Regions from separate parts of the Streptomyces sp. NPDC059994 genome, predicted to be linked through region 2. Evidence: predicted binding sites of a transcription regulator. Region 2 holds the regulator's gene; each other region holds the start of a gene.
The links. The regulator HspR, encoded in region 2, represses chaperone genes until heat shock. The targets are predictions, from matches to a motif close to TTGAGNNNNNNNNNCTCAA.

Region 1 (9,961 bases), on a different contig from region 2:
CCGGTGAGGACGATCTCCTGCACCCCGGTCTGCACCGCGACCCGCACCTGTCCCCCGTACACCGCGCGCCGCGCCGCCTGCTCGAAGGCGCCGACCAGTGCGGTCGTCGTCGCCAGGACCGCGAGGACCAGCACGTTCGCCGCGAAGAGCCACCATCGCGCGCGGGGCGTCAGATCGCGCCGGAACAGCCACAGGACCAGCGCGCCGCCCGCGACCGCGTTGACCGCGCCGGTCAGCAGCGCTCCCGTCAACTGGCCGAGCAGGGGCAGCAGGAGGAAGGGGAAGGCGAGGCCGCCGACGAGCGCTCCCACGTAGTCGGCGGCGAACAGGTCCGCGACCGTGCCGCCGGGGTCCTGCCGGGAGACCCGCTGGATCAGGGTCATCAGGAGCGGGATCTCCGCGCCGATGAGCACGCCGATCCCGAGCGAGAACGCCACCAGTGCGTACCTCGCGCCGCCGAACCAGGCGAACGTCGCGTACAGCACCATCGCCGAGCAGCCGCCGACCAGGGCGAGGGCCGCCTCGATGAGGCCGAAGCCGACGGCTGCGTGCAGCCGCAGCCGTTTGGCGAGCAGGGAGCCGATGCCCATGGCGAAGACCATCACGGACAGCACGACGGAGGCCTGGGTGACCGAGTCGCCGATCAAGTACGAGGCGAGGGCGACCAGTTCGAGTTCGTACACGAGTCCGCAGGCCGCGCAGATGAACACGGTGCCGAGCACGATGAACCGCGCGGTGCTGCGCCGGTGTGCCGGCGGCGGGATGCCACAGGGCAGGACGGACACAGACGGTTCGATCATGATGGGAACGCTACGTCACGACTCGCTGACATCTTGTCACCCACAAGAGTGCAACTAGCGCACTGCGGAGGGAATTACGGCCCTCCCAGTGGCGGTACGCCCCCTCCTGCCTGCACGCATTCTCACTGCCCGACGGGTGCCGCCATGCGGACACCGACCCTCGTACGGGTCACCACCAACTGCCCTTCCTGCGGGTACGCGTGCCAGGTCCGCCAGCGCACCTGGCCCTCGCAGCGCTGCGCGATCATCGCGGTGAACGCGTGCGGCGAGCCGGGAAACGTCCCCGCAAGGCCGTTGGGGTGGTCCGCGACCAGCGCGAGGAGCTCCTGGGCGCGCCCCGCGAACGAGCCCCGGGACAACGTCTCCACCCGCGCGGCGAACTCGTATTCCCACTCCCCGAGACGTTTCGCCACCCCGAGGGGCAGCGGTGTGCTGCTGCCGGGCATACAGGCGACGGTCTCCGAACAGGAGCCCTGCCCCTCTTCGAGGAGCACCTGGTGGGAGGCGCCGAGAAGCCTCAACTGGAGTTTGGCGCCGGAGAGTTCGAGGTCGAGGACGGCCAGCGCGGGCAGCGGCTCCCGGCCCAGAGCCCAGGCGAGGTCACTGGCACGCGTGTCGCTGTAGACGGTCTTGAGAGTCGTGAGCATGGGTGGGCTCCGCAAAACACACATGGGGAGGGTGGACGACCGGGGTCACCCCGGAACCGGTGCGAGGGAAGGGGGGACCGCCTGCCCAGGTCCGCCCGGTGGGGGGTCCGTGGACTGCGTTCCTCAACAGCGAGGGAACCATGAAGTGCGCGGCGCTCACAGCATTTTTACCCAACTTGACGTGGTTTCCATCCCCTGGGATGCAACACGGTTCAACTGTTCAACCGGAGGGTGCGCACGAAGGCGCCCGGCGGGTGTTGACCCACCGGGCGCGCGGAAGGGGCGTGCGGACGGAATCGGCTGCCCCGTGTCAGCCGCGACCGCCGCGAACGGTCAGCCGTACTCCCGCGAACCGGTCGGCCGGAGGGTCTTCGAACCGGTCGGCCGGAGCTTGTCCGAACCGTCGGGTGAGGCCTCTGCGATCCGTCGGCCGAGGCTTCTGTGAACCGTCAGCTGGAGCCGCCGCAGCCGCCGCCCCCGCAGGACGAACCGCCCCCGCAGGAGGAGTGGCCGCCGCCGCACGAGTGGCCGCCGTGGTGGCCGCCGCCGCTGCCGCCGCCGTCACCGGCCCACCAGGAACCGGACGAGCCGCCCGCCCCGGACGACCACGACCGCGCCCGGCCCCGGCGCCGGCGCCGGCGCCGACTGGAGATCTTGTCCGCGAGGAACCAGACCGTTACCAGGAAAGCCGCCCCGATGACATATCCCATCTCCCCCACCGTCCTTCGTCCTTCTCCCGTATGTGACAGGGGGATGCCCCCCGCCACCGGAAGCGAAAGCAGACTTGAGCAACTCCAGAGGTTCCGCGCAGGATGGCGGCCATGACCTCCAGCGCGCGCCCTCTCCTCAACCGCCGCCTCGCCGAGTTCGGCACCACGATCTTCGCCGAGATGTCCGCCCTCGCGGCGTCCACCGGAGCCATCAACCTCGGCCAGGGCTTCCCCGACACCGACGGCCCCGAGGAGGTGCGCGAGGCCGCCGTGCGGGCCCTGCGCGACGGGCGGGGCAACCAGTACCCGCCGGGCCCGGGCGTGCCCGAGCTGCGCACCGCGATCGCGGACCACCAGCTGCGGCGCTACGGGCTCGCGTTCGACCCGGACCGCGAGGTGCTGGTGACGGCGGGCGCCACCGAGGCGATCGCGGCCGCGCTGCTCGCCCTGGTGGAGCCGGGGGACGAGGTGATCGCCCTGGAGCCGTACTACGACTCGTACGCGGCGTGCATCGCCATGGCGGGCGGCACCCGCGTCCCGGTGACGCTGCGCCCCGAGACCGTCGACGGCGGGCAGCGGCGCTTCGCGCTCGACCTCGACGAGCTGCGCGCCGCCGTCACCCCGCGCACCCGCCTCATCCTGCTCAACACCCCGCACAACCCCACCGGAACCGTGGTCACGCGCGCGGAGCTGACGGCGGTGGCGGAGCTGGCGTGCGAGCGGGACCTGCTGGTGGTGACCGACGAGGTGTACGAGCACCTGGTCTTCGACGGCGAGCACGTGCCGCTGGCGACGCTGCCGGGGATGCGCGGGCGCACACTCACGATCGGCTCGGCGGGCAAGACTTTCTCGTTCACCGGCTGGAAGGTCGGCTGGGCCACCGGTGCGCCCGAGCTGGTCGCGGCCGTCCGCTCGGCCAAGCAGTTCCTGACGTACGTGGCCTCCGGGCCCTTCCAGTACGCGGTCGCCGAGGCGCTGCGGCTGCCGGACGCGTACACCGACGGGATGCGCGAGGACCTGCGCGGCAAGCGGGACCTGCTGAGCGAGGGCCTGGCGGCGGCGGGCTTCGCGGTGTACCGCCCGGCGGGCACGTACTTCGTCACCACCGACATCCGCCCGCTGGGCGAGGAGCTCTCGCACGGCGGCGACGGCTTCGCCTTCTGCCGGGCGCTGCCGGAGCGCTGCGGGGTGGTGGCGATTCCCAACGCCGTCTTCTACGACCACCGGGACGCGGGCGCGCCTTTCGTCCGATTTGCCTTCTGCAAGAGGGAGAGTGTGCTCGAAGAGGCCGTCTCCCGGCTGAAGGCGCTCGCGGGCTGAGCTCGCGGACCGGCAGGCCCACGGGAGCGACTACGCGCGCCCGGAGGTGCACCCTGTCCGCCGAGATCACCGCCCTCGCACGCCGGTCCGGCACCGCCCTGTCCACGCCGCGCCGGCTGACCGCGCTGCGCCGGGCGGCCCCCGCGCTCGGGCTGTTCGCCGCCGTCCGGCTCAGCGGGATGCTGTGCCTGGCGGGGTGGGCCTGGCATCTGGGGCGCTCGCCGCGCGCGCTGCTCGCGACGACGTGGGACGCCGACTGGTACATCAAGATCGCGGCGAACGGCTACGGGCGGACGCTGTACTGGCCGGGCGGGGTGGTCCAGAGCGACCTGGCGTTCTTCCCCCTCTACCCGACCCTGCTGCGGGCGGTGACGACGTTCCTGCCGGTGGCGGGCGGCACGGCCGGGCTGCTGGTCTCCTGGACGGCGTCGGCCGCGGCGGCCTGGGGGATCTACGCGGTCGGCGACCGCCTGGCGGGCCGCCGCACGGCTACGGCTCTCGTCCTGCTGTGGGGCCTGCTGCCGCACTCCATCGTGCTGTCCATGGCGTACACCGAGCCGGTGATGACGGCGCTGGCCGCCTGGTCGCTGTGGGCGCTCCTGGAGCGGCGCTGGCTGTGGGCGGGCGCCCTCGCGGCCCTGGCGGGCCTCTCGCGGCCCAACGCGGTCGCGGTGGCCTCAGCGGTCACGGTGGCGGCCGCGGCGGCGCTGTGGCGCGGCGGGCGGGGCGTACGGCGGGACTGGCGGGTGTGGGCGGCGGGGCTGGCGGCGCCGCTCGGCTGGTGCGGATACGTCCTGTCGGTCGGCGCCCGAAAAGGTGATCCGCTGCGCGGCTACTTCGCGGTCCAGGCCGCCTGGACGTCGCGGTTCGACTTCGGCCGGGGGACGCTGCGCTTCGTACGGAAGCTGGCGACCGGGCCGTACGACCTCGGCTACACGATGGCGTTCCTGATCACGGCGGCGGCCCTGCTCCTGTTCACCCTGTTCCTGCTGGAGCGCCCGCCCCTGCCCGTGCTCGTCTACACGGCGGTGCTGGTCCTGATCACGATCGGCGGCTCGGGGTTCTTCGAGTCCAAGCCGAGGTTCCTGCTGCCCGCGTTCCCGCTGCTGCTGCCGCTGGCGGCCGCACTGGCGAAAGCCCGGCCCAGGGCGGCGGTCCCGGTGACCGCGGCCCTGGCCGGGCTGTCGTTCGCGTACGGGGCGTATCTGCTGACGCTGGCCCCGATGGCGCTGTGAAGCGGTGAAGCTGTGAAGCGGTGAAGCGGTGAGCGCCGTGCGTCAGGCGTCGTCGCCGGGGGCGTCGCCCTCGTCGTCGCCCTCGGCCTCCTCGGCGGCCTTCTCCAGGCCGAGCTGCTCCACGAGCCACTTGTCGAACTCGATCGAGGCGCGGACCCAGCTGACGGTCGACGACACGAAGTGCTCAAGGGCGACGCCGGTGCCGATCAGCATCTGCGCCTCACCGATGAGGCGGACGGCGCCGTCGTCGTGGGTGTGCGTGTAGACCTTGGGCCACAGGGTGCGGCGGTTCCAGTCGTCGATCGTCTCCAGCAGCGCGAGCTTGTCGTCGATGCTGTGCGGGCGGTCGTAGAAGGTCCGCACCGAGAAGACCTGCTGGTCGTCCTCGCCACGGAACATGAAGTACGTGCGGAACTCCTCCCACGGCGCGGCGAGGTCGCCCTCGTCGTCCACGACGTACTTGAGCTCCATCTGTTCCAGGAGCTGCTTGACCAGATCCTGGTCGGGTACGACGGGCCCGGCCGGTCCACCGGTGGGCTGCGGGCCGGGCTGAGCCCCGAAATTCGGAATCGAGGACGGGTCGATGCTCATCGTGAATCTTCCTTCGTACGGTTCCGGTCATCCTCTCCCATGCCGGGCGGGGGCTGGCAACCCCCGCCACGGGTATCCGCTGACGGCTGACCGAATCCCGGCGCGCGGGCCGGTTCGGGGCCTGTCCCAGGGCCTGTCCGGTGGATCTGGTCGGCTTCGGCCCTGGGTGCCTTTTCGGTGCTGGTGAGCGGGTGTCTGGTGCGTCCAGCTGCAAGGCGGAGGATCGAGGCGACGCGGAGCGTCGGTGATTGACGACAACGCCGCAGATGGGCGTGCCGGACACCCGCGTGCCGACCAGATCCACCGGCCAGGCCCTACAGGCTCTTTCCGGTCGCCGCGCCCACGATCAGCCCCTCCCCGAACCGGTCGACGCGGACCGTGTCGCCGTCCTTGACCTCGCCCGCCAGAATCTCCTTGGCGAGGCGGTCGCCGATGGCGGTCTGGATGAGGCGGCGCAGGGGGCGGGCGCCGTAGGCCGGGTCGTTGCCCTCCTCGGCCAGCCAGGCCAGGGCCTCGGGGGTGACCTCCAGGGTGAGGCGGCGGTCGGCCAGGCGCTTGGCCAGGCGGGCGATCTGGAGCTCCGCGATGTGGGCCAGCTCGTCCTTGGTGAGGGCCGAGAAGACCACCAGGTCGTCCAGGCGGTTCAGGAACTCGGGCTTGAAGGAGGCCCGGACCATCTCCAGGACCTGTCGTTTCTTCTCTTCCGCGCTGGTCAGCGGCTCTACCAGATACTGGCTGCCCAGGTTCGACGTAAGCACCAGGATGGTGTTGCGGAAGTCGACCGTACGGCCCTGGCCATCGGTGAGACGGCCGTCGTCGAGGACCTGGAGGAGCACGTCGAAGACCTCCGGGTGCGCCTTCTCGACCTCGTCGAGCAGGACCACGCTGTACGGGCGGCGGCGGACGGCCTCGGTGAGCTGGCCGCCCTCCTCGTACCCCACGTACCCGGGCGGGGCGCCGACCAGGCGGGCCACGCTGTGCTTCTCGCCGTACTCCGACATGTCGATGCGGACCATCGCCCGCTCGTCGTCGAAGAGGAAATCGGCCAGTGCTTTGGCCAGTTCTGTTTTACCCACGCCCGTCGGGCCGAGGAAGAGGAACGAGCCCGTGGGGCGGTCGGGGTCCGCGATGCCCGCCCTGGTACGGCGGACCGCGTCCGAGACCGCGCGGACCGCCTCGCCCTGGCCGATCAGCCGGCGGCCCAGCTCGTCCTCCATGCGCAGCAGCTTCTGCGTCTCGCCCTCCAGGAGGCGGCCGGCCGGAATGCCGGTCCAGGCGCCGACCACGTCGGCGATGTCGTCGGGGCCGACCTCGTCCTTGACCATGGTGTCCTTGGACGCCTCCTGCTCGGCCTCGGACGCCTCCTCCAGCTCGCGCTCCAGGGTCGGGATCTCGCCGTACAGCAGCTTGGAGGCGGTGTCGAAGTCGCCGTCGCGCTGGGCGCGCTCGGCCTGGCCGCGCAGGTCGTCGAGGCGCTCCTTGAGCTCACCGACCCGGTTCAGGCCCTCCTTCTCCTTCTCCCAGCGGGCGGTGAGGCCGCGCAGCTCCTCCTCCTTGTCGGCGAGGTCGCGGCGGATCTTCTCCAGGCGCTCCTTGCTCGCCGCGTCCGTCTCCTTGGAGAGGGCCAGCTCCTCCATGCGCAGCCGGTCCACGGCCCGCTGGAGCTCGTCGATCTCCACGGGGGAGGAGTCGATCTCCATGCGCAGGCGCGAGGCGGCCTCGTCGACCAGGTCGATCGCCTTGTCGGGCAGGAAGCGGGAGGTGATGTAGCGGTCGGACAGGGTCGCGGCCGCCACCAGCGCGCTGTCCGCGATCTGCACCTTGTGGTGCGCCTCGTACCGGCCCTTGAGGCCGCGCAGGATCGCGATGGTGTCCTCGACCGTGGGCTCCGCGACCAGGACCTGCTGGAAGCGGCGCTCCAGGGCGGGGTCCTTCTCGATGCGCTCGCGGTACTCGTCGAGCGTCGTCGCACCCACCATCCGCAGCTCGCCCCGGGCCAGCATCGGCTTGAGCATGTTGCCCGCGTCCATGGCCGAGTCGCCGCCGGCGCCCGCGCCGACGACCGTGTGCAGCTCGTCGATGAACGTGACGATCTGGCCGTCGCTCGCCTTGATCTCGGAGAGGACGGTCTTCAGTCGCTCCTCGAACTCGCCCCGGTACTTCGCCCCCGCCACCATCGCGCCGAGGTCCAGCGAGACGAGCCGCTTGTTCTTCAGGGACTCCGGGACGTCGCCCTTCACGATCCGCTGGGCCAGGCCCTCCACGACCGCGGTCTTGCCGACGCCGGGCTCACCGATGAGCACCGGGTTGTTCTTGGTGCGCCGGGAGAGCACCTGCACCACCCGGCGGATCTCCTGGTCCCGGCCGATGACCGGGTCGAGCTTGCCCTCGCGGGCCGCTGCCGTGAAGTCCGTGCCGAACTTCTCCAGGGCCTTGTACTGGCCCTCGGGGTCGGGGGTTGTCACCCGCCGTCCTCCTCGTACTGTCTCGAATGCCTCAAGGAGCTTCTTCGCGGTCGCGCCCTGCTGGGCGAGCAGCTCGCCGGTCCGGCCGCCCTTGGCGGCGAGGCCGATGAGCAGGTGCTCGGTGGAGAGGAAGTCGTCGCCCAGCTCCTTGGCGCGCTGCGCGGCGTCGGTGATGACGGCCAGCAGTTCGCGGTCGGGCTGGGGCGGGGCGACCGTGGACCCGGTCACGCTGGGCAGCGCGGCGAGCAGCCGCTCCGCCCCGGACCGTACGGCGGCCTGGTCGGCGTCGACGGCCGCCAGCAGGTCGACGATGTTCTCGTTCTCCTCGCCCGTCAGGAGGGCGAGGAGCAGATGCGCGGCCGTCAGGTCCGGGTGCCCGTCGGACACGGCCCGGTTGCTGGCCGCGTTGATCGCGTCCCGGCTCTTGTTGGTCAGCTCGGCGTCCACGTGCGGTCTCTCCTCCTCGGCGTAGGGGTCCGAACTCCATGACCCGTCCAGCGTACATAAAGTTGAGCCGATTCCGCTCAAGGTAGGGGGGCCGGGTTCGGCGTAGATTTCCGCGCATGACCACGGACACGGCCGCCGCCCCGGCCCCCCGCCCGCGTACCCCGCTGGACCCCCGGCAGCCCGATCCGGCCTACCTCAGCTTCTGGCGCGAGCGGCACTTGTGCACGCTGACGACCCCGCGCCCGGACGGCAGCCCGCACCTGGTGCCGGTGGGGGTCACCTACGACCCGGAGGCCGGGGTCGCGCGGGTGATCACCAACAGGTCGAGCAAGAAGGTCGCGAACGTGCTGGCCGCCGGGGCGGAGGGGGCGCGTGTGGCGGTCTGCCAGGTGGACGGGCGCCGCTGGGCCACGCTTGAGGGCCGGGCCTACGTACGTACGGAGCCGGGGCCGATCGCCGAGGCGGTGGCGCGGTACGCCGAGCGGTACGGGCGGGTGCCGCGCGAGAACCCGGACCGGGTGCTGATCGAGATCGTCCTGGAGCGGGCGATGGGCAACGGCTGAGCGCGGGCGCCGCTGCGTGCGTGCGCGCGCAGCACAGCGGCGCCACCGTGTTCAGGTCCACGGTGGCGCCGCTGTGTGGGGGAAGCGCCTGAGCGATTTACAACGACGGGGGAATCGCTTCAGGCGCTGCGGGGGGTGGCGGTAGATGACTCGGGGTCGAACAGTTGGTGGTCACGCTGGTCCAGATTGACGAACACCATGCCGTACCGCACGGCACAGCGAATCGGCTGCGGCGCCCCTCGTGGCCGGCGAAGGCACCGGTAGGCACGGACGTCCTCGTCGTCCTCACGCGCGACCAGGATCGGCTCGCCGAACAGGGTGACCATCAACGAATCGCCGCTATGGGGAATAGCCGTGACGAGGTCGATGAAGTGCCACCCCGAGCGGTAGGCCGTGGCCATCTCGCGCCGGAAGACCCGGTCGTCCGGCGGGAGGCTCATGCGCCGACACCCGCGGGCGCGACCTCCCAGGTGGGCTCACCCGGAGAAGCCAGGACCCGCGTCACCGGCTTGTGCTCCCAGGTGGGCTCTCCCGGAGCCGCTACGGTTCCGTGGGACGGCTTGCTCTCCCACGTGGGTTCCCCACTCGCGGCGAGAGCGCAAAGAGCAGCCGTGACAACGGCTATAGCGCTAAGTGCTCGAACCATCCTGCTCATGGCCGATCTCCACCTCTTTATGATCATTCCCTCCCCCCGCGCATAAGACGATGGCTCACTCTGAGCGCTTCCACCAGCGAGGCCAGGCATCATGTTCCTGTAATTCAGGAGTATGAGGGGGGTGTAATCCGGTTGTATCAGGGGCACTTCGGACATAGTCATGGCCCTACAGACCTGTGCGAGATGGGCAAGACCCTCTACGGCACCGCGTTGCGTACCGGCGGAATAACTCGCACGGAAGCCCAGGCCGCTCCCTGTCTCATCGATCTCGCGCTGCTGCGGCCCGATGCGGAGGACGCGGAGCAGCTGCGGCCGGTCCCTCCCTCGGTCGTCCTGAACCAGCTCGTGCAGCCGCTCGAACGCGAGATCCAGGAGCGCAGGAAGCTGTCGATGTCGCTGGCCAGTACTTTCGAGCCATTCATGGCCATCACCAGCGAAGACGCGGCAAGCACCCATGCGATCACGGTCCTTGAGGGGCTCGAACTCATCAACGCGACGCTGGACCGCGTCATCGACGAGTGCACCAAG
Region 2 (9,961 bases):
CCGAGGGCGCGGCCGACCACATCGCGCACCGGCTGCGCCGCAGCGGGCTGACCGTGCAGGGCGCGGCGGTCGTCCTCGGGCTCGCCGCGCTCACCGGGACGGTCACCGCGCTGCTCGTCCACGACGGCCGCCTCGCCCCGCCCGCCGTGCTGCCGCTGGCCCTGGGCGCGGCGGTCGCGGTGGTGCTGCTGCTGAGGGTGCCGGTCTACGGCGACGAGGCGCTGCGTACCGAACCCGCCCCCGGGGCGGCCCACGAAGGAGCACCGGCGTGAGCATCGACTTCAAGGACCTCACACGCACCGCCCTGCGCCGCCTCCCCCGCCCCCTCGGCGCGCCCCGCCCCCCGGCCATGGACGACGGGTCGCGCCTGGTCCGGCTGCTGCGGCGGTACGAGATCGACCTCGTCCTCGACGTCGGCGCGCACTCCGGCGCGTACGGCACCATGCTGCGCCGCTGCGGCTACGAGGGCCGGATCGTCTCGTTCGAGCCGCTGCGCGAGCCCCGCGCCGAGCTGCGGCTGCGGGCCGCCGAGGACCCGTACTGGTCGGTCCTGCCGTACGCGCTCGCCGACCGCGCCGGCCCGCTCACCCTGAACATCGCGGGCGACGCGGGCCTGAGCAGCTCGGCGCTGCCCATGCTGCCCCGCCATCGCGCCGCCGCGCCGTACGCCGAGTACACCGGCACGCGCAGCGTCGAGGCGCACCGGCTCGACGGGCTGTGGGAGGGCGTCACCGCGCCCGGCGAGCGGGTCTTCGTACGGCTCGCGGTGCAGGGGTACGAGCACCGGGTGCTGCGGGGCGCGGGGGCGTACGCCGACGAGATCGTCGGAATCCAGGCGGGGGCCGCGCTGGTCCCGCTGTACGAGGGCGGGGCGGGCTTCGACGATCTGCTGGCCCACGCGCGCGAGGGGCTGGGGCTCTCGCTGATGTCGGTGCGGCCCGCGCTCGCGGATCCGGCGGACGGGCGGCTGCTCAGCTGCGAGGTGGTGCTGCTGCGGGACGACACCCCCGACCCGGCCGAACAGGTCCCTGCGCAGGTGGCGCACGGCGACTGACGCGTTTTCGGCCGCGGTTCGGTGGGGGCTGGTCGCGCGGTTCCCCCGCGCCCCAAAGGCGCAGGCGCCCTCCCGGGCGCGCCGAAGGGGTGCGCTGAAGGGGTGCGCTGAAGGGGCGCGGGGAACTGCGCGACCAGCCCCCTCACCCACCCGCAGCCGAAGGCCCGCGCGCATAAGCCGCACATAAAAGTTGAGTCGGGTCGACTCAGCTCTGTTGACCGCTGGGGGCGAGTCATGCATCCTTGAGTCAGTTCCACTCAAGATGTCAGTTGTTGGAGGAATCGAAATGGCACGTGCGGTCGGCATCGACCTGGGCACGACTAACTCCGTCGTCAGCGTTCTCGAAGGCGGCGAGCCCACCGTCATCACCAACGCCGAAGGCGCCAGGACCACGCCGTCCGTCGTCGCCTTCGCCAAGAACGGCGAGGTTCTCGTCGGTGAGGTCGCCAAGCGGCAGGCCGTCACCAACGTCGACCGGACCATCCGCTCGGTCAAGCGCCACATGGGCACCGACTGGAAGATCGACCTCGACGGCAAGACCTTCAACCCGCAGCAGATGAGCGCCTTCATCCTGCAGAAGCTGAAGCGCGACGCCGAGGCGTACCTGGGCGAGAAGGTGACCGACGCGGTCATCACCGTCCCGGCGTACTTCAACGACTCCGAGCGTCAGGCGACGAAGGAGGCCGGTGAGATCGCGGGCCTCAACGTCCTGCGTATCGTCAACGAGCCGACCGCGGCCGCCCTGGCGTACGGGCTCGACAAGGACGACCAGACCATCCTCGTCTTCGACCTCGGCGGCGGCACCTTCGACGTGTCGCTCCTGGAGATCGGTGACGGCGTCGTCGAGGTGAAGGCCACCAACGGTGACAACCACCTCGGTGGTGACGACTGGGACCAGCGCGTCGTCGACTACCTGGTGAAGCAGTTCCACTCCGGCCACGGCGTGGACCTCTCCAAGGACAAGATGGCGCTCCAGCGCCTGCGCGAGGCCGCCGAGAAGGCGAAGATCGAGCTGTCCTCGTCCACCGAGACCTCGATCAACCTGCCGTACATCACGGCCTCGGCCGAGGGCCCGCTGCACCTGGACGAGAAGCTGACGCGCGCTCAGTTCCAGCAGCTGACCGCCGACCTCCTTGAGCGCTGCAAGCACCCGTTCCACAACGTCATCAAGGACGCGGGCATCCAGCTCTCCGAGATCGACCACGTCGTTCTCGTCGGTGGCTCCACCCGTATGCCGGCCGTCGCCGAGCTCGTGCGCGAGCTGACCGGCGGCAAGGACGCCAACAAGGGCGTCAACCCGGACGAGGTCGTCGCCATCGGCGCCGCCCTGCAGGCCGGTGTCCTCAAGGGTGAGGTCAAGGACGTCCTGCTCCTCGACGTGACCCCGCTGTCCCTCGGCATCGAGACCAAGGGAGGGATCATGACGAAGCTCATCGAGCGCAACACCACGATCCCGACCAAGCGTTCCGAGATCTTCACGACGGCCGAGGACAACCAGCCGTCCGTGCAGATCCAGGTCTACCAGGGCGAGCGCGAGATCGCGGCGTACAACAAGAAGCTCGGCATGTTCGAGCTGACGGGTCTGCCGCCGGCCCCGCGCGGAGTCCCGCAGATCGAGGTCGCCTTCGACATCGACGCCAACGGCATCATGCACGTGACCGCGAAGGACCTGGGCACGGGCAAGGAGCAGAAGATGACCGTCACCGGCGGCTCCTCGCTGCCGAAGGACGAGGTCAACCGCATGCGCGAGGAGGCCGAGCAGTACGCGGAGGAGGACCACCGCCGCCGCGAGGCCGCCGAGTCCCGCAACCAGGGCGAGCAGCTCGTCTACCAGACCGAGAAGTTCCTCAAGGACAACGAGGACAAGGTCCCGGGCGAGGTCAAGACCGAGGTCGAGACCGCCGTCACCGAGCTGAAGGACAAGCTCAAGGGCGAGGACACCGCGGAGATCCGCACCGCGACCGAGAAGCTCGCGGCCGTCTCCCAGAAGCTCGGCCAGGCGATGTACGCGGACGCCCAGGCCGCGCAGGGTGCCGCCGGCGCCGATGGCGCTGCCGGTGACGGTGCGCACAAGGCCGAGGACGACGTCGTCGACGCCGAGATCGTCGACGACGAGAAGCCGGGAGACGCGAAGGGCGGCGCGGCCTGATGTCTGAGGAGACCCCGGGCTTCGAGGAGAAGCCCGACGTCCCCTCCGGCACACAGGAAGACGCCGAGCCGAAGGCCGCCGACTCCTCCGAGGAGGGGAAGGCGGCCCCGGACGGGGACGCAGCCAAGGAGATCGCTCTGACGGCACAGCTGGACCAGGCCCAGACGGCGCTCGGTGAGCGCACGGCGGACCTCCAGCGCCTTCAGGCCGAGTACCAGAACTACCGCCGCCGCGTGGAGCGGGACCGCGTCACGGTCAAGGAGATCGCCGTCGCCGGCCTCCTGACCGAGCTGCTGCCCGTGCTCGACGACATCGGCCGGGCCCGTGAGCACGGCGAACTGACCGGCGGCTTCAAGTCGGTGGCCGAGTCGCTGGAGACGGTCGCCGCGAAGATGGGCCTGCAGCAGTTCGGCAAGGAGGGCGAGCCCTTCGACCCGATGGTCCACGAGGCCCTGATGCACTCCTACGCGCCGGACGTCACCGAGACGACGTGCGTCGCGATCCTCCAGCCCGGGTACCGGATCGGCGAGCGTACGATCCGCCCCGCGCGGGTCGCCGTCGCCGAGCCCCAGCCGGGCGCGGCGAAGGAGGGCAAGGAAGGCAAGGCCGACGAGGAGAGCGTTGGCCCGGACAAGGGCTGACGCAGCGGTCATGGATGAAGTGATAGTCCGGAAGGAGGGACGTCGATGAGCACGAAGGACTTCGTCGAGAAGGACTACTACAAGGTCCTCGGCGTCCCCAAGGACGCCACCGAGGCCGAGATCAAGAAGGCGTACCGCAAGCTCGCCCGGGAGTTCCATCCGGACGCCAACAAGGGCGACGCCAAGGCGGAGGAGCGCTTCAAGGAGATCTCCGAGGCCAACGACATCCTCGGCGACCCGAAGAGGCGCAAGGAGTACGACGAGGCGCGCGCCCTCTTCGGCAACGGCGGCTTCCGGGCCGGGCCCGGCGCGGGTGGCGGCAGCTTCAACTTCGACCTGGGCGACCTCTTCGGGGGCGCCCAGGGCGGGGCTCCCGGCGGTGGTGGCGGCGGCTTCGGCGGCGGCCTGGGCGATGTGTTCGGCGGCCTCTTCAACCGGGGCGGCGCGGGCACCGGCACCCGGACCCAGCCGCGCCGCGGCCAGGACCTGGAGTCCGAGGTGACGCTCAGCTTCACCGAGGCGGTCGACGGGGCCACGGTCCCGATCCGGCTCTCCAGCCAGGCCCCCTGCAAGGCCTGTTCGGGCACCGGCGACAAAAACGGTACGCCTCGGGTGTGCCCGACGTGCGTCGGCACCGGCCAGGTCTCGCGCGGCACCGGCGGCGGCTTCTCGCTCACCGACCCGTGCGTGGACTGCAAGGGCCGGGGCCTGATCGCCCAGGACCCCTGCGACGTCTGCAAGGGCAGCGGGCGCGCCAAGTCGTCCCGGACCATGCAGGTCCGGATCCCGGCGGGCGTCTTCGACGGCCAGCGGATCCGGCTGCGCGGCAAGGGCGCGGCGGGCGAGCGCGGGGGACCTGCGGGCGACCTCTATGTGGTCGTCCACGTCGACGGCCACCCGGTGTTCGGCCGCAAGGACGACAACCTCACGGTCAGTGTGCCCGTCACCTTCGTGGAGGCGGCGCTCGGCGGCGAGGTGAAGGTGCCCACCCTCGGCGGGCCCCCGGTCACCCTGAAGCTCCCCGCGGGCACGCCCAACGGCCGTACGATGCGGGCCCGGGGCAAGGGCGCCGTCCGCAAGGACGGCTCGCGCGGCGACCTCCTGGTCACCGTCGACGTCGTGGTCCCCACGGACCTCGACGACAAGGCGCGCGAGGCCCTGGAGGCGTACCGCGAGGCGACTGCGGATCACGATCCGAGGGAAGAACTGTTCCAGGCCGCGAAGGGAGCATGAGATGGACGGCCGACGACGGCGCTTCGAAATGTCACAGCCGTACGAACTGACCGACGAATCGCCGGTGTACGTCATCTCGGTCGCCGCTCAGCTCTCCGGTCTGCACCCGCAGACCCTCCGGCAGTACGACCGCCTCGGCCTGGTCTCGCCCGACCGCACGGCCGGGCGCGGCCGGCGCTACTCGGCCCGCGACATCGACCTGCTCCGTACGGTGCAGCAGTTGTCGCAGGACGAGGGCATCAACCTGGCCGGCATCAAGCGCATCATCGAGCTGGAGAACCAGGTGGCCGCGCTCCAGCAGCGGGTCGCCGAGCTCTCGACGGCGGTGGACGGGGCGGCGGCCGCGATGCGGCAGCGCGAGGCCCAGGTCCACGCGTCGTACCGGCGCGATCTCGTGCCGTACCAGGATGTGCAGCAGACCAGCGCCCTGGTGGTGTGGCGGCCCAAGCGGCCGCAGGAGTAGCACACGTACGGAAGGGCCCGCAGCCCCTCGCGGGGGCCGCGGGCCCTTCCGTATGCCGTCAGTCCTTCGTCGCCCCCGCCGGATACAGCAGGTCGGCCATCTCGAACCGGCGGCGATGCCGCCGGGGGCGCCGTACTTCAGCGCGAGCGGAAGCCCGGCCGCCCTGCGGGGGCGCAGGGGGTGTTCAGCGACCCGTGCCCTGCCAGATGCTCACCGCGAGGGCGGCGCAGGAGGTCAGGGCGGCGATCGCGGGCAGCGGCCAGCGGGCGCGCTCCAGGGCGTCCAGGCGGTCGTCGTGCTCGCCGAGGGTCTTGTCGGTCTGGTCGGCGCGCTGGAGCAGCAGCGCCAGGTCGCCCCGGGTGGTGGCGAATCCGACGTCCACCGCGCGCCGCAGCCGTTCGAGCTCGATCGCGACCCCTTCGGCCTGGCCGCTGCTCACCATGACGGCTCCTTCGGTAGGTGGCGGATCAGGACCGCGAGGCGGCGGGACGACAGCCGGCCGCGGTGCCAGTCCAGGAGGTCCACGCCGTAGTGGCGCAGCAGCGCGGCTTCGAGCGCCTCGGCGTTGTCGTCCACGTACACGCCGAGGCGCAGCCTTCCCCCAGGCCGAGCCCGGTGTCCCGGCCCCAGGACGCGAGGGCCGCCTCGACGTCGTGCGGCGAGGGGCGGTGGCGGCGCAGCCGCGCGGACTGCGCCTCGCCCAGGAGGAGTTCGAGCGAGGCGCCGAGGTCGTCGCCGCCGAGGGCGCGCAGCCGTCGGGCGGTCTCGCGGGTGAACTCCCGGGGCAGCTCGAAGACCTCGCCGCCCAGCTCGAAGGCCCAGGCACGGCCGAGCGCTTCCAGGCGCTGGGCGAGGGCCGCGTCGACCCGGGTGACACCGGGTGCGGGTGATGCGGGTGGTACGGCCATGGGGCCTCCATCAAATGTCCTGATCTGTAAGGCGGTTGGGGGTCGAATCGCCGTACCCGTGGGGCGGGACAGCGGATACAGTCGGTGTCACCTCTTCGGGTGAGGCAGGGGAGGAAGTGACCGTGAACGTGGACGAGGACGAACGGCTGGCAGAGCGGTTCGAGGCCAACCGGACCCACTTGCGGGCCGTCGCCTACCGGATACTCGGCAACCTCAACGAGGCGGACGACGCCGTCCAGGAGGCGTGGCTGAGGCTCAGCCGCACCGACGCGGGCTGCGTGAAGAACCTCGGCGGCTGGCTCACCACCGTCGTGGGGCGGGTGTGCCTGGACATGCTGCGCTCGCGCGACTCACGGCGTGAGCTGCTGTACGACGAGCCCGTGCCGGTCCACCCGCGCGGGCACGAGGAGCCGGGCGACCCCGAGCACGAGGTGCTGCTCGTGGACTCGGTGGGCCTGGCGATGCTGGTCGTCCTGAACACGCTGGCGCCCGCCGAGCGGATCGCCTTCGTGCTGCACGACATGTTCATGGTGCCGTTCGACGAGATAGCCCCGGTGGTGGGGCGCTCCACGGTGGCCACCCGGCAGCTGGCGAGCCGTGCGCGGCGCCGGGTGCAGGAGTCGGCGCCGGTGCCGGACGCGGATCTGGCCCGCCAGCGGGAGGTCGTCGACGCCTTCTTCGCCGCCTCGCGCGCGGGCGACTTCGACGCGCTGCTCGAACTGCTCGACCCCGATGTGGTGGTGCGGGCCGACCGCGCGACCGTGGAGGTCGGCGCGATGGGCGAGGTGCGTGGGGCACTGGCGGTGGCCGGCACGTTCAACGGGCGCGCCCAGACAGCCCAACTGGCTCTGGTGGACGGCGCGGTGGGCGCCGTGTGGGCGCCGGGCGGCGAGCTCAAGGTCGTCATCGGGTTCACGCTGGCGGACGGCAGGATCACCGGGATCACGCTCCGGGCCGACCCGGACCGGCTGCGCCGCCTGGACCTGGCGGTGCTGGCGGCCTGAGCGGTTACCTACGCGGCTCAAGGACGGAGTTCACGGACAGAGGCGGTCCACGGCCGGCGTTCGCGGGACGGCCGTGGACCACCGGGTCTTAGTCAGTGTTCAGCAAGGGGTACGGGTCAGAAGGCGACGATCCCCTCCGATCCGGGAGCCAGACCGCCCGCGCTCGGCGCCAGGACGCCGGGGCTGGTGACCCTCGGCGGGTCGTCGGCGACGCCGAAGCCCTTGAGCGTGGTCAGACCGGCGTTGGCCTCGATCCGGTAGGCGCTGATGGACATCTTGTCGCAGTACGGTGTCCCCTCGACGTAGGTGGGCAGCCGTGGGTCCGCGACCTTCTCGTCGATCCCGGCGGTCAGCACGTACAGGTACAGGCCGTCGTTGGTGATGGCCATGTCCTGGGTCGCGTGCGAGTTGCGGGTGACGGCGAGGTGGCCGTCCGCCGGGAAGAGGCTGATCGCGCCCTGCTCGTCGACGCGGAAGCCGCCGATCGAACCGCTCTGGGCGTTCGCCACGTAGACGACGCTCGGGTCCAGGGTGCTGTTCGCCGTCCAGCAGGTGGTGAGTTCGGTGGTGGTCACCGAGCCGCTGATCACCTGGAGGGTGCCGTCGCGGTTGACCCGGTAGGTGGACATGGAGCCGAAGAAGCCGGGGGCGCCGATGATCTCGGCCACCATCAGCACGTCGCCGTGGAAGGTGGCGGTGAAGGGGGCGAGGCCGTTGGACTGGTTGCGCACCGGCTCGCCCGCGCGGCCGTACGCGTCGACGGGGAAGACGTCGATGACGTTCGTCTGCCGCTCGGTGACGATCAGCTGGGTGCCGTCGGGCGTGAACTGGATCTGCGACGGCCCCGCCGCCGCGCCGCCGATCAGGGACCTGCGGGAGCCGTCGACCGGGGTGAGCGAGCCGTCGTCACCGATGTGGAAGCCGGAGATGGAGCCGTCGGTGGCGTTGACGGCGTACAGGAGGTTGCCGTGCACGGTCAGGCTGACCGGGCGTACGCCGCCGGTGGCGACCCGGCTGACCAGCCGCAGCCGCTCGCCCTCGATGGCGAGGGAGGAGACCTCGTTGCTGCCGGAGTCGACGCCGAACAGGAACCGCTGGTCCTCGCCGGCGATCAGCGAGCCCTGAGAGACCAGCGGGTCGGAGGTGTCCTCCAGGTCGTAGCTGCGGCCGACGCCGAGGCCGCCGGTCGGGTAGGTGCCCTTGCGGGTCAGGTTGCCGTAGACGTCACGGGCGAAGACCGTCACCGAGTTGCCGGTCTCCTGGTTGCTCATGACGTAGACGAAGCCGCCGCGCCTGGCCGGGGGCGGGTTGTCGCCGGGGTGGCCGGATCCGAGCTCGGTCACCGCATCAGCAGTCTCGTTTGATTGCACAGTGATGTCCTTTTCCGTGCCGGGTTTCCTGGAATGCGGCCTGAGGCCGCGGGTCAGCAGATTCATCGCCGGGGCGGACTAAGCCGCGGGGCCGGCCGCGCGCGAGGCCCGCAGGCCGTGCGTGGCGATGTCGTTCGCGATGTCGAGGCCGAGCCGGACACCGCCGATGTTCAGACTCAGATCCATGTCGCCGGAGGCGTTGGGGACCCAGCCGTCGTAGTTCCAGTGCACGCCGAGGAATACCCGGCTGAGGCTGTTCTCCCTGATCATTTCCCAGAGCCCGCCGGGGAATGTACGGGCCACCCGGGTCCGGGCTGTCCCCTGGGGGTCGGTGCTGGTGCCGTTGAGTTCGTCGGAGACGAATTCCAGACCGTCGGCCAGATTGTCGGGACCGTAATTCCCCTGGTGGTAGAAGTGCCGCACCGACTGGAAGGCGGCCGCCCCGAAGGTGGCGTGGCCCGAGGGGTACGACGGGAAGTTCGGCGTCCGGTTGACCTTGCCGCCGGGGTTGTTGGTGTTGGGCGCGCCCAGCGGCAGCCACTCGGGGTCGGCGTCCGCGCTCAGGGCCGCCGTGCCGGTGCCGGCCGGTCCCGAGGAGGTGTCGTGCTCGCGGATGCCGACGACCGGGCGCCACAGGTCGTAGTGGTACTTGTCGAACCAGGCCAGGATGCCCGCGTCCGCCATGGCCGTGTTGAGCAGGGCGAACAGCCGGGCGTTCTTGCCGGTGTCGTTGTGCTGCGCCTCGGCGACCTTGCGGACGACCTGGTTGTAGAAGCGGGGCGGCGTGCCCAGGCCGACGACCCCGTCGTACGCCCAGAACATGCCCGCGGTGGTCTCCTGCTGGGTGCGGCGGCTCGCCCGCAGGTCCTCCGGCAGCGCGCCCATCAGATGAGTCGCGATGCCCTTGGCGCGCACCTGGCGCAGCCCCGCCCGGTACCTCGGGGTGCCCGGCCGCGGCGGGGCGTCCAGGTGGTGGCGGGTGGTCGCCGCGAACAGGTGGGAGCGGGCGCCGTAGAACGCGGCGTACGCGCCCTGGCCCGGGTCGACCGGGTCGGGCCGGTGGTGCAGCCGGTCGACCGAGTAGACGTAGCCGTCGTCGCCGAGGCCGGGGTCGTTCCTGCGCAGCGACTGGAGTACGC
Region 3 (9,961 bases), on a different contig from region 2:
CCAACGGCTAACACGGCCGCCCCGGCTGGGGGTCCGGGGGTTACCCCCCGGGAAAACACAGCCAACGGGGCGTACGACCGGCTACAGGCACTGGCCAACGGCTGGTACGCGCGCTTGTACGTGAGGCCCCCGGCGCGCCGACGCGCGTCGGAGGCCTCACCGCTTTACGTCCCGTCATACGACAGGATGGTCACCATGCGCGTGCTGCGAAAAGTGGGGCGGGTGTCCGCCGCCGGGATGCTGGCCCTGGTCACGGGGTGCGGCTGGTCGGCCGCCTCGGCGCCCCAGCAGGACCGGCCCGACGAGGTGCCGCCCGCGCCCGCCCCGCAGTCGTCCGCCGCCGGGACCGCCGGACTGCCGTCCGTGGGCGTCCTGGTCGACGGCGACAAGCACTGGTGCACGGCCGGCGTCGTCGCCAGCCCCAAGGGCAACGTCGTCGCCACCGCCGCGCACTGCGCGGACTCCGGGTCGGCGGGCTCGATGGCTTTCGCGCCCGGCTTCTCCGGCGCGGTCAAGGGCTCGTACCCGTACGGGACCTGGAAGGTCAGAGCCGTACAGACCGATGAGCGATGGTCCGGGGACGGCGACGACTCCTTCGACTACGCCTTCCTGACGCTGGAGCCGGACGCCAAGGGCCGCAGTGTGCAGAGCGTGGTGGGGGCGGCCGAGCCCGACTGGAGCTCGGGGCCGCGGCGCCGGGTCACCGTCTTCGGCTATCCGGACGAGGACCACAACCCGGAGAACCGGCCCATCGCCTGCACCACCGACACCCGCCCGGACACCGATCTGCCCAGCGACGTACGGATCGACTGCGCCGGGTTCTGGACCGGCACCAGCGGCAGTCCGTGGCTGGCGGACTACCGGGGGCCTGACCACCTCGGGCGGCTCATCGGCGTGCTGAGCGGCGGCGACACCGACGTGGCCTCCACGGCCGTGCTCTTCGACGCGCGGGCACGGCAGCTGTACGAACGTGCCGGGCGCGCTTAGGACTCCGCGGGAATTTGGAGTGCCTTGCCTGCGGGCCGGTGGGGGCTGAGCGCGCCCACGCGGCGGAGCCGCAAATGTCACAGCCCCGCGCCCCCAACCCCCCAGGGGCGCGGGGAACTGCGCGACCAGCCACAGACAACCCGCAGCCGAATGTCACCGCACTCCCAGCGGCTACGCCGCTACCGGCACCCGCACCTCCGCCGGGGCCAGGGCGATCTCCAGGACCTGGCGGACATCGCTGACCGGGTGGACGTCCAGCTTCTCCAGCACCTCCGCCGGCACGTCGTCCAGATCCGGCTCGTTGCGCTTGGGGATCACCACCGTGGTGATGCCCGCCCGGTGCGCGGCGAGCAGCTTCTGCTTGAGGCCGCCGATCGGAAGCACCCGGCCGGTCAGCGACACCTCACCCGTCATCGCCACATCGGTGCGCACCAGCCGCCCGCTGAGCAGCGAGGACAGGGCGGTCACCAGGGTGATGCCCGCGCTCGGGCCGTCCTTGGGGACCGCGCCCGCCGGGAAGTGGACGTGCACGCCCCGGTCCTTGAGGTCGGCCACCGGCAGCTCCAGCTCGGCGCCGTGCGAGCGCAGGAAGCTCAGCGCGATCTGCGCCGACTCCTTCATCACGTCGCCCAGCTGGCCGGTGAGGGTCAGCCCCGCCGCGCCCGTCTCCGGGTCGGCCAGGGACGCCTCGACGAACAGGACGTCGCCGCCGGCCCCGGTCACCGCGAGGCCGGTGGCCACGCCGGGCACCGAGGTGCGCCGCTCCGCCGGGTCCTGGGCGGACTCGGGGACGTGGTGCGGGCGGCCGATGAGCGCGCGCAGATCGTCGGGTGTGACCGTGAAGGGCAGTGCGCGCTCGCCGGTCTCGTGCTGGGCCGCGGCCTTGCGCAGCAGCCGGGCGAGCGAGCGCTCCAGGTTCCGCACACCCGCCTCGCGGGTGTACTCGCCCGCGAGCTTGCGCAGCGCGGCCTCCTCCAGGACCACCTCACCGGCGTCGAGTCCGGCCCGCTCCAGCTGGCGCGGGAGCAGGTGGTCGCGGGCGATGACGACCTTCTCGTCCTCGGTGTAGCCGTCGAGGCGGACGAGCTCCATACGGTCGAGCAGCGCCTCCGGGACGGCCTCCAGGACGTTGGCCGTGGCCAGGAAGACGACGTCGCTCAGATCGAGCTCGACCTCCAGGTAGTGGTCGCGGAACGTGTGGTTCTGCGCCGGGTCGAGGACTTCGAGCAGGGCCGCGGCCGGGTCGCCGCGGAAGTCGGAGCCGATCTTGTCGATCTCGTCGAGCAGCACCACCGGGTTCATCGACCCGGCCTCCTTGACGGCCCGGACGATCCGGCCGGGCAGCGCGCCCACGTACGTACGCCGGTGGCCGCGGATCTCGGCCTCGTCGCGGACGCCGCCGAGGGCCACGCGGACGAACTTGCGGCCCATGGCGTGGGCCACGCTCTCCGCGACGCTCGTCTTTCCCACGCCGGGCGGGCCGACGAGCGCGAGCACCGCGCCCCCGCGCCGCCCGCCGACCACACCGAGGCCCCGGTCGGCGCGCCGCTTGCGGACCGCCAGGTACTCGGTGATGCGCTCCTTCACGTCCTCCAGGCCCGCGTGCTCGGCGTCCAGGACCGCACGGGCGCCCGTGATGTCGTACACGTCCTCCGTCCGCTCCTGCCACGGCAGTTCCAGGACGGTGTCCAGCCAGGTGCGGATCCAGGAGCCCTCGGGGGACTGGTCGCTGGAGCGCTCCAGCTTCTCGACCTCCTTGAGGGCTGCCTCGCGGACCTTCTCGGGCAGGTCGGCGGCCTCCACGCGGGCCCGGTAGTCGTCGGACTCGTCGCCCTCCGACTCGCCGTTGAGCTCGCGCAGCTCCTTGCGCACGGCGTCGAGCTGGCGGCGCAGCAGGAACTCGCGCTGCTGCTTGTCCACGCCCTCCTGGACGTCCTTGGCGATGGACTCGGCCACGTCCTGCTCGGCGAGGTGCTCGCGCAGGTGCTCGGTGGCGAGCTTGAGACGGGCGACCGGGTCGGCCGTCTCCAGGAGCTCGACCTTCTGGGCGGTGGTGAGGAACGGCGAGTAGCCGGAGTTGTCGGCGAGGGCCGCGACGCCCTCGATCTGCTGGACGCGGTCGACGACCTGCCAGGCGCCGCGCTTCTTCAGCCACTCGGTGGCGAGCGCCTTGTACTCCTTGACCAGTTCGGTGACCTGGCCGGGCAGGGGTTCGGGGACGGTCTCCTCGACCGTCGCGCCCTCCACCCACAGGGCTCCGCCCGGGCCGGTGGTCCCGGCGCCGATGCGTACCCGGGACACACCGCGGATGAGCGCCCCCGGGTCGCCGTCGGAGAGCCGGCCGACCTGCTCCACGGTGCCGAGCACGCCGGTCGCGGCGTAGGCCCCGTCGATGCGCGGGACGAGCAGCACCCTGGGCTTGCCCGCCGAGGGGCCGTCGGCCCGGACGGCCGCCTGGGCGGCCTCCACGGCCGCCCGCACCTCGGTGTCGGACAGATCCAGCGGCACGACCATCCCGGGCAGCACGACCTCGTCGTCGAGCGGCAGCACGGGCAGGGTGAGCGGTGCGGACGAGTGAGCCATGATCTCCCCTTCGGCAGTCAAGTTGAGCTATGCCGACTCAATGCATGTGAGCTGAGGAATGTTCCCCCATGACTGTTCGCTCTGAGCGATCATCACTTGTAATGGTCACAGATAACAACAGACTATTACTCGTATCGCTACCACGGAGGGACAGCCATGGAATCCGTACCGGAGGTCGTCGAGGCCTGGGCCAAGGGGTGGGTCGCCTCGCGCGGCGCGGCGGCGCCGGTCGCCGAGCCCTGGGGCTGGACCATCGACGTCGGCCAGGTCAAGCAGGTCGCCCGGCACGTCCTGCCCGAGCCCGACGAGGCCTCGGTGCGCAAGCTGGTCGAGGCGACCTCCGCGCCCGGCACCTGGCTGAAGCTCTTCGCGGACGACGAGACGGTCCGGCCGTGGCTCGGCCCCGGCTGGCGGGACGACCTGCCCGGCTACCTGATGACGGTGCCGCTGGCCCCGGCCCGTACCGAGGTCCCGGCCGGTTACACGCTCACCCGCTGGACCACCGGCGGCGTGCTGCGCGTCCTGGTGCGCACCGAGGCGGGCCACTTCGCCGCGCGCGGCCAGATCGCCCCCACCGGCGCCACCGCCGTGGCCGACCAGATCGAGACGTCGCCCGAGCACCGGCGCCGGGGGCTCGGCAGCCTGGTCATGCGCGCGCTCCAGAACGGCGCGTACGCGTCGGGGGCCACCACCGGCGTCCTGGTCGGCACCCCCGAGGGGCAGGCCCTGTACGAAGCGCTCGGCTGGACGACGCGCTCACCCATGGCCAGCCTGTACTTCGCTCCCACTGATCCGGCATCCTCGGCTGCATGAGCCTCACCGGCAGGACCAGGACGACGGCCGGCGCGCTGCTGCTCGTCACTTTGCTCGCGGCGACGGCCTGCGACTCCACGAGCTCCACGGCGGACGGCGCCTCCAAGTCGCCCAGCCCGGCGCCGAGCACGACCCTGAGCGCGCAGACCCCGCCGCCCGCCTCACCGGACAGCGCCACGCCCACGCCGCCGGCCCAGCACGGGCAGCTGCTCAAGATGGTGGTGAGCGGCGGGTTCGCGGGGCTGCACAACGAGCTGGTGGTCAAGGCCGACGGCTCGTACACCTCGACGCGCCGCGACGGGCGGACCACCAGCGGCCGGCTGTCGCCCGACGCCCTGGCCAAGCTCCGCGAGGCCCTCAAGGACGCCGACTTCGCGCATCTGCCGCCGCGCCCGACCGGGCGCCCGATCGCCGACGCGCTGATGTACCAGTTCACGTACGAGGGACATGTCGTCCTCACCGACGACATCCATCAGAGCCCGGCGCTACGGGACGTACGAGCCAATCTGCCCGTCGGCTACCGCTGACGGCCCCTCATCGCGCCGGGCGGCCCGGCGCCCGTCCGCCCGGCGCAGCACCGGCCAGCAGGCGATGCCGACGAGCAGGGCGGTCGGATGGCCCCAGCTGGCCAGCGGATCCACCATGTCCAGCAGGTCCTGGGTGAGGAGCACGGTCATCACGCCGAGCAGCGGCCACCGCAGCAGCGGGGACAGCAGCCCCGCGAGCGCGCCGACGCTGGCCATCAGGCCGAAGCTGATGCCGTAGTCGAGGCGGTGCAGCGACGAGTCCGGCAGCTGCCCCGCCATGACGGAGACGCCCACCGGCACCTCGGTGACCAGCGTCGCCACCACATGCCCGAGCAGGAACACCCCGGCCGTGCGCAGCCCGCCGACGCGGCGCTCAAGCGCGGTGAGGATGAAGACGAAGCCGACGGCCCACGGCGAGGAGATGCCGCCCGCGATCCACAGCGCGCTGGCGACCAGCACGAGCACCGGGGTGCGGGTGAGGTGCTGCACATCGGTGCTGGAGCCTTCGAGCAGCGTGCGGACCGTGTCCTGGTCGCCGAACTCCATGTACAGCGACGTCATGAGCAGCAGCAGCGTGTACGCGAAGGTGAAGGGCGTGCCCGTCGGGGTCGGCACCAGCCGGACGGCGCGGCGCAGACAGGCACGCGCCCGCGGCCCGGCGGGCGCCTCGGCGGACCCGGCCGTCACAGGGGGCTTCGCGATGTCCCCGCCCTCCGGCATCTCGTCCGCCGTCAACCGAGCCGTCGGCCGCTGCCGCGGGATGCCGTCGAGCAGCCCAGCATGGTCCCGCGTTCTTCCAGGGTGCACCGGTGAGGCCCCTTCCACCGGGCGCCGCACGCTCGCACCCGGAACCACAAGCCACGCCGGTGATCGTCCGGCCTTGCCGCTTACGTTTCTACAACGCTCACCCTCTGCGAACGCTCCCCACCACGTCTATGACTTGTGCCACATTGGACAACCTTTGGCGCGGACCGCGCGTCCGTCCCCGAGCCGTTCGCTCCGTTTACGAGGAGGTCCTTCGATGCCCATCGCCGACCCGATCGACGCCCCGGTCGTACTCGACCGGCGCGAGGGACCGTACGGAGAGGTGGTGCTCCGGCGGCGCGGCCCGCACTTCGAGATCATCGCCAACGGCACCTTCCTGATGGACACCTCCGACGGACGCTCGGAGAGGCTGCTGGTGGACGCCGCGTACGAGGCGCTGCCGGGCGGCCGCGAGCGGCCCTCGGTGCTCATCGGCGGGCTCGGCGTCGCCTTCTCGCTGGCGCACGCGGCCGCCGACGCCCGGTGGGGCCGGATCGCCGTGGTGGAACGCGAGTTGGCGGTCATCGACTGGCACCGCTCCGGCCCCCTGGCACCGCTCTCCCGGGCCGCCCTGGCCGACCCCCGCACCGAGGTCCTGCACACCGATCTGGTCTCCTACGTGACCAGCGCCCCGGACACCTTCGACGCACTCTGCCTGGACATCGACAACGGGCCCGACTGGACCGTCACCCAGAGCAACGACAGCCTCTACTCCCCCACCGGTCTCGCGGCCTGCCGGGACCGGCTCACCCCCGGCGGAGTACTGGCGGTGTGGTCCGCACAGCCGTCCCCCGCCTTCGAGGAAGCTCTCCGTAATGCCGGATTCTCCGGGGTTAGGACCGAAGAGATCACAGTTGCCCGGGGCGTCCCTGACGTGGTCCATCTCGCCGTTCGCCCTGCGTAGCCGGGACGCGGCCGGTGCCTCTAGTCTCTGACGGACACAGGGGATCACCCCACGGATCCCCGGAAGCAATATCAGGGCGGGGCGATGGAGCAGGGACACAACACCCACAACGGCGTCGCGGCGACCCCCGGCGCCCAGCGCCGGGTGCTGGTCGTCGAGGACGACACGACGATCGTCGACGCCATCGCGGCACGGCTGAGGGCCGAGGGCTTCCAGGTCCAGACCGCCCTCGACGGCCCCGCGGCCGTGGACACGGCCGAGGCGTGGCAGCCGGACCTGATGGTCCTGGACATCATGCTGCCGGGCTTCGACGGCCTGGAGGTCTGCCGCCGGGTCCAGGCCCGCCGGCCGGTACCGGTGCTGATGCTGACGGCCCGCGACGACGAGACGGACATGCTGGTCGGGCTCGGCGTCGGCGCGGACGACTACATGACCAAGCCGTTCTCCATGCGGGAGCTGGCGGCCCGGGTGCACGTCCTGCTGCGCCGGGTAGAGCGGGCCACGCTCGCGGCGGCCACCCCGCGCACCGGGATCCTGCGCCTGGGCGAGCTGGAGATCGACCACGCACAGCGCCGGGTCCGGGTGCGCGGCGAGGACGTCCACCTCACCCCGACCGAGTTCGACCTGCTGAGCTGTCTGGCCAACACCCCGCGCGCGGTGCTCTCCCGCGAGCAGCTGCTCGCGGAGGTCTGGGACTGGGCGGACGCCTCGGGCACCCGGACCGTGGACAGCCACATCAAGGCGCTGCGCCGGAAGATCGGGGCCGAGCGCATCCGTACGGTCCACGGCGTGGGCTACGCGCTGGAGACCCCGGCGCCATGAGCCGGGCGGCGGCCGGGGCGGTGAACGGGCGGGCCCGGCGCAGCGAGCCGCGCGTCCGGGCCCGCGACCGGGTGCGCGACCGGCTCAGGGGCGGCCTGCGGGAGGTATCGATCTCCATCAAGACGAAGCTGGGCACGCTCGTCGTGGTCTCGGTCTTCATCACCACCGGGCTGCTCATGGTGGCCGTGCAGACCCGCACCGAGCTGCGGTTCATCACCGTCTTCTCGGTGATAGCCACCCTGCTGATCACCCAGTTCGTGGCGCACGGCCTGACCGCGCCGCTGGACGAGATGAACACCGTCGCCCGGGCGATCTCGCACGGCGACTACACCCGCCGGGTGCGCGGCGACGGCCGCCGCGACGAGCTGGGCGACCTCGCCTCCACCATCAACCGCATGGCGGACGACCTGGAGGCCGTGGACCGTCACCGCAAGGAGCTGGTGGCGAATGTCTCGCACGAGCTGCGCACACCGATCGCGGCGCTGCGGGCGGTCCTGGAGAACGTGGTGGACGGCGTCTCGGCCGCCGACCCCGAGACGATGCGCACGGCCCTGAAGCAGACGGAACGGCTGGGGCGCCTGGTGGAGACCCTGCTGGACCTGTCCCGCCTGGACAACGGCGTCGTACCGCTGCGGGCGCACCGCTTCGAGGTGTGGCCGTACCTCTCCGGGGTGCTCAAGGAGGCCAATCTGGCGGCCTCCCGGCGCGGGCTCTCCTCCGGCTCCGGCAACCACACCCGTACCGACGTCCATCTGCACCTGGACGTCTCGCCGCCGGAGCTGACCGCGCACGCGGACCGCGAGCGGCTGCACCAGGTGGTGGCCAACCTCATCGACAACGCGGTCAAGCACTCGCCGCCGCACGGCCGCGTCACCGTACGGGCCCGGCGCGGCCCGCAGCCCGAGTCGCTGGACCTGGAGGTCCTGGACGAGGGCCCGGGCATCCCGAAGTCCGAGTGGCACCGGGTCTTCGAGCGGTTCAACCGGGGCGACGCCTCGGCGCCGCACGGGCCGGGCAGCGACGGCGGTACGGGCCTGGGCCTGGCGATCGCCCGCTGGGCGGTGGATCTGCACGGCGGCCACATCGGCGTGGCCGAATCGTCGCGCGGATGCCGCATCCAGGTCACTCTTCCGGGCGCCCCCCGGACGACGAATTGACGTAGGGTTCGAACCGGAAGCACACGTTCTGCGTGTATGTGGTGAGGGTCACACTCCCCAGGGGGCCGTGGCCGCTGCGAGTCGTACCCACTCGCTAGCAGAACCTGATCCGTTTCCCGCCAAATCCTGCCCTGAAACTCGCTTTCCGGTGTGACTTACGCGACTGTGGCACGCCCGGTCTGCACCTCCAGGCCAGGGAGGCGTAGCCTTTATTTCCGCTGTCCATCACCTTGTGAAGCGGAAGAGGGCGGTTGCCGCCGTGTCGTCTCAGTCCCCCAGTAATTCGAGCGTCTCGACCGACCAAGACGGGCAGGGCAAGAACCCTGCAGCCGGCTTTGGTGCCAATGAGTGGCTCGTCGACGAGATCTACCAGCAGTACCTCCAGGACCCCAATTCGGTCGACCGTGCCTGGTGGGACTTCTTCGCCGACTACAAGCCGGGTTCCACCGGCACGGCGGACAAGCCCGTTGAGGGCGCTCCCGCCGCAGCCGCGGGGGCTGCGGTAGCCGCCCCCGACGCCGCTGCCCCGGCCGCCGCGCCCGCCACCCCGGCGCCCGCCGTCCAGGCCCCGGCTCCGGCCGTTCCCGCGCCGGCCGCTGCCGCCCCGGCCGCCCCGGCGCAGCCTGCCGCGGCTGCTCCGGCGCCCGCCGTGGCGAAGCCCGCGGCCAAGGCCCCCGGTGCAAGCACCGGCTCCACTGGAGCGGCTAACGCCGCGCAGCCTGCTGCCGAGGCCCCGGCCGGTCCGGAGTACGTCACGCTGCGCGGCCCCGCCGCCGCCGTGGCGAAGAACATGCACGCCTCCATCGAGGTCCCGACGGCCACGTCCGTCCGCGCGGTCCCGGTGAAGCTGCTGTTCGACAACCGGATCGTCATCAACAACCACCTGAAGCGCGCCCGGGGCGGGAAGATCTCCTTCACCCACCTCATCGGGTACGCGATGGTGCAGGCCATCAAGGCCATGCCGTCGATGAACTACTCCTTCACGGAGAAGGACGGCAAGCCCACCCTGGTCAAGCCGGAGCACATCAACTTCGGTCTCGCCATCGACCTGGTGAAGCCCAACGGCGACCGCCAGCTGGTCGTCGCGGGCATCAAGAAGGCCGAGACGCTCAACTTCTTCGAGTTCTGGCAGGCGTACGAGGACATCGTCAAGCGGGCCCGCCAGGGCAAGCTGACGATGGACGACTTCTCGGGTGTGACGGTCTCCCTCACCAACCCGGGCGGCCTCGGCACCGTCCACTCCGTGCCGCGTCTGATGCCCGGACAGTCGGTCATCATGGGCGTCGGCTCGATGGACTACCCGGCCGAGTTCCAGGGCACCTCCCAGGACACCCTGAACAAGCTGGGCATCTCCAAGGTGATGA

Region 1: a site for HspR is predicted at 8,278-8,296, ahead of clpB (ATP-dependent chaperone ClpB). Genes of this name have one in related genera too.
Region 3: a site for HspR is predicted at 3,593-3,611, ahead of lon (endopeptidase La). Genes of this name have one in related genera too.

Annotation. Positions count from the first base shown of each region.
Region 1 is NZ_JBHWUR010000100.1:1,158-11,118, reverse strand. Features, by position in the region: gene ACFWA7_RS32365 (polyamine aminopropyltransferase) at 1-800, opposite strand, end outside; gene ACFWA7_RS32360 (DUF2617 family protein) at 923-1,447, opposite strand; gene ACFWA7_RS32355 (hypothetical protein) at 1,897-2,157, opposite strand; gene ACFWA7_RS32350 (pyridoxal phosphate-dependent aminotransferase) at 2,260-3,477, shown strand; gene ACFWA7_RS32345 (glycosyltransferase family 39 protein) at 3,576-4,712, shown strand; gene ACFWA7_RS32340 (YbjN domain-containing protein) at 4,755-5,303, opposite strand; gene clpB (ATP-dependent chaperone ClpB) at 5,618-8,215, opposite strand; gene ACFWA7_RS32330 (pyridoxamine 5'-phosphate oxidase family protein) at 8,332-8,778, shown strand; gene ACFWA7_RS32325 ((2Fe-2S)-binding protein) at 8,898-9,218, opposite strand; gene ACFWA7_RS32320 (helix-turn-helix transcriptional regulator) at 9,617-9,961, shown strand, end outside.
Region 2 is NZ_JBHWUR010000009.1:3,021-12,981, reverse strand. Features, by position in the region: gene ACFWA7_RS07695 (MraY family glycosyltransferase) at 1-272, shown strand, start outside; gene ACFWA7_RS07690 (FkbM family methyltransferase) at 269-1,054, shown strand; gene dnaK (molecular chaperone DnaK) at 1,341-3,203, shown strand; gene grpE (nucleotide exchange factor GrpE) at 3,203-3,844, shown strand; gene dnaJ (molecular chaperone DnaJ) at 3,890-5,077, shown strand; gene ACFWA7_RS07670 (heat shock protein transcriptional repressor HspR) at 5,079-5,540, shown strand; gene ACFWA7_RS07665 (hypothetical protein) at 5,725-5,982, opposite strand; gene ACFWA7_RS07660 (hypothetical protein) at 6,008-6,448, opposite strand; gene ACFWA7_RS07655 (sigma-70 family RNA polymerase sigma factor) at 6,577-7,452, shown strand; gene ACFWA7_RS07650 (lactonase family protein) at 7,569-8,795, opposite strand; gene ACFWA7_RS07645 (hypothetical protein) at 8,901-9,961, opposite strand, start outside.
Region 3 is NZ_JBHWUR010000068.1:2,766-12,726, reverse strand. Features, by position in the region: gene ACFWA7_RS27360 (trypsin-like serine peptidase) at 196-987, shown strand; gene lon (endopeptidase La) at 1,159-3,570, opposite strand; gene ACFWA7_RS27350 (GNAT family N-acetyltransferase) at 3,727-4,383, shown strand; gene ACFWA7_RS27345 (hypothetical protein) at 4,380-4,910, shown strand; gene ACFWA7_RS27340 (rhomboid-like protein) at 4,869-5,717, opposite strand; gene ACFWA7_RS27335 (spermidine synthase) at 5,932-6,618, shown strand; gene ACFWA7_RS27330 (response regulator transcription factor) at 6,703-7,440, shown strand; gene ACFWA7_RS27325 (ATP-binding protein) at 7,437-8,597, shown strand; gene ACFWA7_RS27320 (multifunctional oxoglutarate decarboxylase/oxoglutarate dehydrogenase thiamine pyrophosphate-binding subunit/dihydrolipoyllysine-residue succinyltransferase subunit) at 8,857-9,961, shown strand, end outside.